DNA from 3 places in the Fusibacter sp. QWL-12 genome. Region 3 is predicted to be linked to each of the others. Evidence: riboswitches for the same ligand, from Rfam matches in the RefSeq annotation. Region 3 holds a riboswitch; each other region holds the start of a gene.
What was found. Region 3 has a riboswitch for cyclic di-GMP ahead of AC4PID_RS14730 (transglutaminase-like domain-containing protein). Riboswitches for the same ligand answer to the same signal wherever they lie in the genome.

Region 1: linked by a shared signal. The riboswitch ahead of AC4PID_RS08800 (Cna B-type domain-containing protein) and the one ahead of AC4PID_RS14730 (transglutaminase-like domain-containing protein) in region 3 are both predicted to bind cyclic di-GMP.
Region 2: linked by a shared signal. The riboswitch ahead of AC4PID_RS02860 (hypothetical protein) and the one ahead of AC4PID_RS14730 (transglutaminase-like domain-containing protein) in region 3 are both predicted to bind cyclic di-GMP.

The regions. Positions count from the first base shown of each region.
Region 1 covers NZ_CM178745.1:1,778,047-1,780,320, reverse strand. Annotated here, with positions in the region: gene AC4PID_RS08800 (Cna B-type domain-containing protein) at 1-803, opposite strand, end outside; cyclic di-GMP riboswitch class I at 831-936, opposite strand; gene AC4PID_RS08795 (hypothetical protein) at 1,003-1,260, opposite strand; gene AC4PID_RS08790 (LysM peptidoglycan-binding domain-containing protein) at 1,523-2,274, opposite strand, start outside.
Region 2 covers NZ_CM178745.1:487,171-489,444, reverse strand. Annotated here, with positions in the region: gene AC4PID_RS02865 (Ig-like domain-containing protein) at 1-695, shown strand, start outside; cyclic di-GMP riboswitch class I at 753-835, shown strand; gene AC4PID_RS02860 (hypothetical protein) at 989-2,143, shown strand; gene AC4PID_RS02855 (type IV pilus modification PilV family protein) at 2,140-2,274, shown strand, end outside.
Region 3 covers NZ_CM178745.1:3,074,798-3,077,071, forward strand. Annotated here, with positions in the region: gene AC4PID_RS14725 (methyltransferase family protein) at 1-537, shown strand, start outside; cyclic di-GMP riboswitch class I at 704-784, shown strand; cyclic di-GMP riboswitch class I at 844-923, shown strand; gene AC4PID_RS14730 (transglutaminase-like domain-containing protein) at 936-1,727, shown strand; gene AC4PID_RS14735 (S-layer homology domain-containing protein) at 2,228-2,274, shown strand, end outside.

The sequences.
Region 1 (2,274 bases), 1.3 Mb from region 3:
ATTGCATATGCGTCTGAACCAACACCGAAGCCTATCGTATAAATTCTTACATCTGGAATATTATTTTTAGCTTCAACTGCTTGTAAAATCGTATTCCAAACATAGGTACCATTTGTATCATCACCATCACCAGTACCACGTCTGCTCTTAGAAGGTGAATAAAGACCATCGTAATAGTAAGTTGGTCTACCGTCACTCATTAGTATAATAACGGGTTTTCTATCGTTATCATTTGATGGTCGGTCTAAAATCGTCTTTTGCGCAAGGTAAAACGCATGTTGAATATTTGTACCACCATATGCGTTTAAATCATCGATATCGTCTTTTAAATTATTCTCATTATCAGTAAAATTTCTTACTAAAGAAGCTGAGCTACTATATTCAACAATAGCGACACGATTGCCATTAACGCCTAATAACGTTTCGACAGCATTTTTTGCTGCTGTTTTCAATTTTCCTAGTTTTCCATCGTCACCCATAGATCCTGAAGTATCTAAAACCAATACCACATCAAGCGTATCATTTGGTTTTGGGTTTGATACCATGTATTTTTGTCCAATGGCTCTGAGTGTGATATCGAAAATGCCATCACCAGCGTAGCTTACACTTTTATCAGTCCAAATTTGGCCATTCATCAAAGAGGTAGGTAATGAAGTGACTGGGTCATTGCCTGAGTCGGATATAATCACGCCCTCAGGCAATGCGAATGTAGGTGCTGGATACATACCAAACACCAGAATAAAGGTCAAGAGTAGTGCAAAGACACTCTTAACAGTTCTAAAGTGCTTACTTTCATTTTTCATAAGATTTCTCCTTTGCCAAATAGTTTCTTTGGCAGTCGGACGATCTTAGTTTAAATAAAAATCCCCATTTCTATTAAACTTTAGACTCCAGACTTTGCGTCGCCAGTTTTCACTGGGTTTGCCTTTTTCGTTAGTCAGATATTAGTTCTTTAATTCCTTACTAACAGCCCCATTTCTTTTAGTACATCACTCCTTTCAATTAAATCATTGGCTTCAATTCACCTTCGAACGAGGCAGCTAACCAAGTCCTTTTGGTTACAGAAACGTGATTTTGAATTCTTGACGCCTCGTTTAAAAGCTCAATCAATTCAATAACGCTTCTAAAATGAACTTTCTTACCTGTATCTAACCAATGAATCAAGCCCTGAAGGTTCTGATTCTCATTACTATATACAGTAACAAGAAAATTAGTTCCGCTAAGTTTCTTCCAATCATTTGGAACCTTTTCAACTTTCATAGTACCGCCTCCTAGGGCAAACCAAATTGCACTTAAGAGAATAATTCTCTTACTACTATCTTTACCCATTTCTGTGACATATCACGGACATCTCTGTGACATCTGTGTGACATGAATGTTATTTTAGAGTTTTTTCATAATTGTAATCGTTTCATTTAGGCTGAAGTTGTTGTAATTACAGCATTATAAACAAAAAAATAAAAAACGAGCCTTTAAAAGACTCGTTTAAAATTCGGAATGTTTTTAATTAAAACGACTTTAATTAAAATTTAACTTCTACTTTGTTTGCCCATGCTTTTTCTAATGTTTCTAAGAAAAGACCGTGTGCATCAGATAAAGACATTGTAGCACCTGTGATAACGTCAGCTAAAACTTCTTTTTCAGCATCTGTTAATGCATCAACTTTAGCTTGATCTTCTGGATTTAACTCAGTACCGATTTTGATTGGTTTACCAGCAGCATCAGTGTTTTTGTCAAACCAAGTTCTTAACTCAGCAACAGTTTTACCTACAAAGAATTTTTCATAGTTAGCCATTTGTTGGTACCACTCTAAACCAGTAGTAGCTCTAGCTCCCATGCCATAGTTTTCTTTTAATTCAGTTTTAGTCATGATAGCTTCTTCCATTTCAACTCTAGCTGCTTCTAATTCTTCAGCTGTAGCATCATCAGCTGGCCAGTAGAACTCGCCCATTGCTAATTCAACAACGTCTAAATCAACGCTGATGATTTTTCCATCTTGATCAAAGATTGCGCTTGCAGCAACTACGTTAAATTGGTGTTTGCCAGCAGTTCTAACTCTGAAGTTATCAAGCATAGCAAAACCAGTGTAGTATTTAGCTTCAGCAACTGGAGTAGTTACTTCAGTCATTTCACCAGCTTTAACGATAATTTTTTGACCCACTTCGATAACGTTAGGGTTTTTGATTTGTGGATTTAATTTCCAAAGAGCAGCAGTAGTTAAACCATTGTCTTTAGCAATTTTCCAGAATACATCGCCTTTAACTACTGTGTAAA
Region 2 (2,274 bases), 1.3 Mb from region 3:
ATGCGATTGTCCTTTATTTTGATAATATATCAAACATTAGTAATGCTACGCTTAATATCAAAGGGAATAAAATCATGATAGATGGCGAAAGTGTTGAAGTAGAAGGATATGCTATATCGCAAGAGGTTATAGGTAACGTTTGGTATAGAATTCACGGTCGACATACTGAAATAAATGAGACGGATTACCCTAAATTTTTACGTGTAAACGGTTCTGGATATGTAGGACAAAATGCTTGGCCTGAATCGTCGTCACAGTCAGAGATGGATCCATTCTTATGGGCTGTGGTTTACAGTGGTAATTCAAACAAACCAATTCTTGGTCCACCATATGAGGATTCGCTTTATAATTTACGTAACAAGACCAATAATAGATATCTTGAAACCAGTAATTCAAATAACACATATGAAAATGATGGACAAATTATCAGGCTCACTTCCAATACAAATACAAACTCGCAAAAGTTTAGATTAGATGCAGTGAGAATAGAAAGTGAATATTATTATAAAGTTTATACCGATCTTGCATGGACGAATCAGTATAACGCATATGTGTTCGATTTAGCTTCTAGTAGTCTAACTGATTGGGACTTGAGCAATGCAGGTGATGGTAAGCTAATTAGATGGACAGATAAAAACAACCAAGATGACAACCAGTTATTTGATTTTGAACCATGGATTGTATTTGAACCTTAATAAACCTTGCAAATTAGCCTTCGTGCTTTACTTCTAATAGTCATTGAATTATAATTATATTAAGTAGGGCAAACTACGTGAAAACGTAATGCGCAAAGTCATGTGTCTAAGGTGTTTACTATGATTGACAGACTGTACTCTTTTGAGTGCAGTCTTTTTTATTTAGCCACAATCTCGCTTGTGGTAAAAAAAAGCTTTGTCATTGACAAATATGAAAGGAGAATGGTTTAGCGACTTTTATTAGTGGTATTATGATAGAAATGGGGATTATATCATAATAGGAAGGTGATAACATGGATAAAAAGCATAAAGGTGCTGCATTACCAACCGTTATAATAATTATGGTTATAGTTATAATTTTGGGCATGGTACTTTTAAATGTTGCCCTTGCAGATACAAAATTTGCTATGCGTCAACAATTTCAAACGCAGACGCACTACGTTGCTAGATCAGGCGTGCTGGTAGGTGTCGAAATAATTGGAAAAGAAATTGTCAATTATGGTCAAAGTACTTTAACCGATTTTGTTGCGGCATTAAACACGCATGTGGCATCTTATTTAAGTGCCAATCCTAATGCGTTTACGGTGGATGGCAAGGGTAAATTTGAGTTAAACTATGAACTTTATGGACCGTCTGAGATTAAGATTTTTTCCACAGCCACTTCTCTTGAAAATAATACGGTTACAGAGAGCTTATCTCTCAGAGTTAAGATGAAACTACCAGATTCTCCTCTTGTAAATCCAGCGGACTGGGTAACTGGGATTAACCTTCAAAAAGGGATAAATGCCAATACGACCAACTATTTAGGTCAAGCAGTTGAGTTTGAAGGAAACCCAGTACAATCACCAAAAGGAGGCACCTCTGACTCTGTGTTTAGAGCTTCGATTTTGTATTTCACAGATGCAAAGGGCATTAGCTTAAGACAAATTAACAATACAATTAATATAACCTTTGATGCATCCATCGTTTACTTTGTGAATACTGTCAAACTAAATGCTACAGGAGATGATATAAAACTTGGCTACTCTCTTGAGGTAGCTGCTGATAAAAAAACATCGGGAAGCATCATGTATCTTGACGATACGAAGTTAAATAACGATGACTCGTATGAGTCCACACATGGCTATGAATCCGCGGATTACTATAATGCCCTTATCCAAGGTTTTGGTACAAGTATGCATAGTAGCTATAGTTTTCAAGCGGGAAAAAGATATGGAGTTGTCTACTTTGGTGGTGGTATTTTAGACAGCAGCGCTAATGCACTAACACTTCCGAACAATGCAGGTCAAAACAAATATTTCTTTTATCCAGATGGCGTTGATATTACTGAGGCAAGTGGCAGAAGTCAATTGATACCAATCGCTGCAGATGATCCAATTATTGACGTACTTATTAACCGTTTCTCTTTATCGGTTAATTCACAATCCTATCTTTGGGGGCGAGAATGATGAAAAAAGGAAGAGAAAAGGGAATGACTCTTATTGAAGTTGTAGTAGCACTGGTTATTCTAGGGATCATTATCACCGCGATGTTAAATACAATTACCAGTGGGTTCGTATGGGTTTTTAATTCTGGTCAC
Region 3 (2,274 bases):
GTGTACATTGCGAAATTGTTGCTTTTAAAGTATAGGGATAAAATCCTCGCCAATTCATTAGGTGATAAGGGAAAAGAACGAAATTTGAGCAGAGTTGAAAGACTGGTTAAATGGTCTGTATATACTTGGATTGCAATTTGGATTTTGAATATTTTCGGAATTTCGATTTATGCACCATTGTTGATGAATATGCCACTTAGGTACATTGGTGTGGCATTGAATGCACTTGGAGCAATCTTGTTTTTCATATCCGTTATTGTTATGAACAAGTCGTGGCGAGTAGGTATTGATCACAATAGCACTGCTAAACTAGTGACAAGTGGGATTTACAAATTTTCTAGAAATCCTGCTTACGTTGCCTTTGATACTATGTTTTTAGGAACGGCAATTACTTTTGGAGATTTTGGATTGTTGTTGATAGGTATAGTTGCTGGATTTAGTTTGCACAATTTGATATTGAAAGAAGAATCGTATCTTGAAGAAAAATTTAAAGGTGATTATATAAAGTATAAAAATGATGTTGGTAGATATTTATAAAGAATAAACTTATTAAAATCCCTGAACGCTATGAATCGACAATTCAATTCAGGGATTTTAATTATTTGGTTTATAGGTTAGTAAGCATGAATTGGTTTGACAATTACGGATAATGTGCTATTATAAAATTATATTAAATAAAAGTAACAGTGAAGAGATACTCTTTTCACGATAATGGCAAACCATTGGAAACGGTGGGACGCAAAGCTATAGGGCCTTTCGAATGAATGGCAGCCTAGCCACCGAATGAGAAGATTTTCTGTTTTTTGAAAACTTCAATAAGTCCATATTGTGATGAGTAACTCTCAACGATAATAGCAAACCATTAGTAATGATGGGACGCAAAGCCATAGGGCCTTTTAAAAAGAGGCAGCCGTGCTACCGAAAGGAGAGTTATTATGAAAAAAATAATAAGCATTTTAATGGTTTTAATGATTTTAGTTGGAAGTTCAATACAATCATATGCTTCAACACAAGCGCTCCAAGCTGATACTGATAATGGATTAGTAAGAGTTCAGCTTGATGATGTAGACGGTGCTAAAATGCTGTTATTAGTTGAAAAAGATGGTGTACGATACTCTTATCCAATTACTGATACAGATATCAATCAATTTCCACTTCAATTGGGAAATGGCAACTATCTCGTTAGAATTATGCAAAATACAACCGGCAACAGTTATAAAGAGTTATCCAGAATTGATGTTACATTAGAATTAGAAAACAACAATAATGTATTTCTAGCATCTATACAAGACATAGAGTTTGATGATACTTCATTACCTATCGTCAAAGCCAAAGCATTAACAAAAGGATTAAAAAATGACATCGATAAAGTTAAAGCAATATATAATTATGTAAATCAAAATATTAAGTATGATTATACAAAAGCAAAAAATGTTAAAAGTGGTTATTTTCCAGATATCGAGTCTACTTATATCACAAATACAGGTATTTGTTATGATTACGCTTCAATTGTAGCTGCGATGCTTAGAAGTGTTGGTATTCCAACAAAATTGATAAAGGGTTATTCAATTCCAACGAAAGACATCTATCACGCATGGAATGAAGTATATGTCGATGACGAATGGAAAATAATAGATACTACAGTTGACTCTGCATATGTTCAAGCAAATTTGAGTACAAAAATGTTTAAATCATTTACTGATTACAAGGCATCTAAAATGTACTGATATAATCTTCGATTTTGATTTTTAAGAAGTCATTGTCGTGTTTATTAGTCTCTGAAAATCGTAAATGGATGAGCTATCGGAAACAAATTTGATTCAATAAATTCATATTATTACTTGTCGGGCCCCAAAAGTCAATTATGCAGATTTCTGAATTAGGGATTTGATTTTTGACAACAATGAAGATTTATGAAAGTATATTGATAGAGCTCACATTAGCAGAAAAGCGTGAATGCTTTGAATTTGATTTGAATTGAATAGTCGAATTAATATTTGAAAAGTTATGAGGCAATTGTTTAAGGTCAACTATAATGACCAATAAGCTATGCCTCTTTTTTTATTTTAAAAATCTGTGAAAAAGAGTCATTCATAAACAAGCCAATTGTTTATTTAGCTTATGTAAGAATCAAAGTTATATGAATTTAAAATGGATTTGAAGCCGGGGTCAAATAGTTGATTCCGGTTTTTTCATATCAAAAATTAAACGAAAGGATGGAAAATTTATGAGACAGAAAGAAAAACGCATTGGTATTGTTGCACTCGCCTTCTT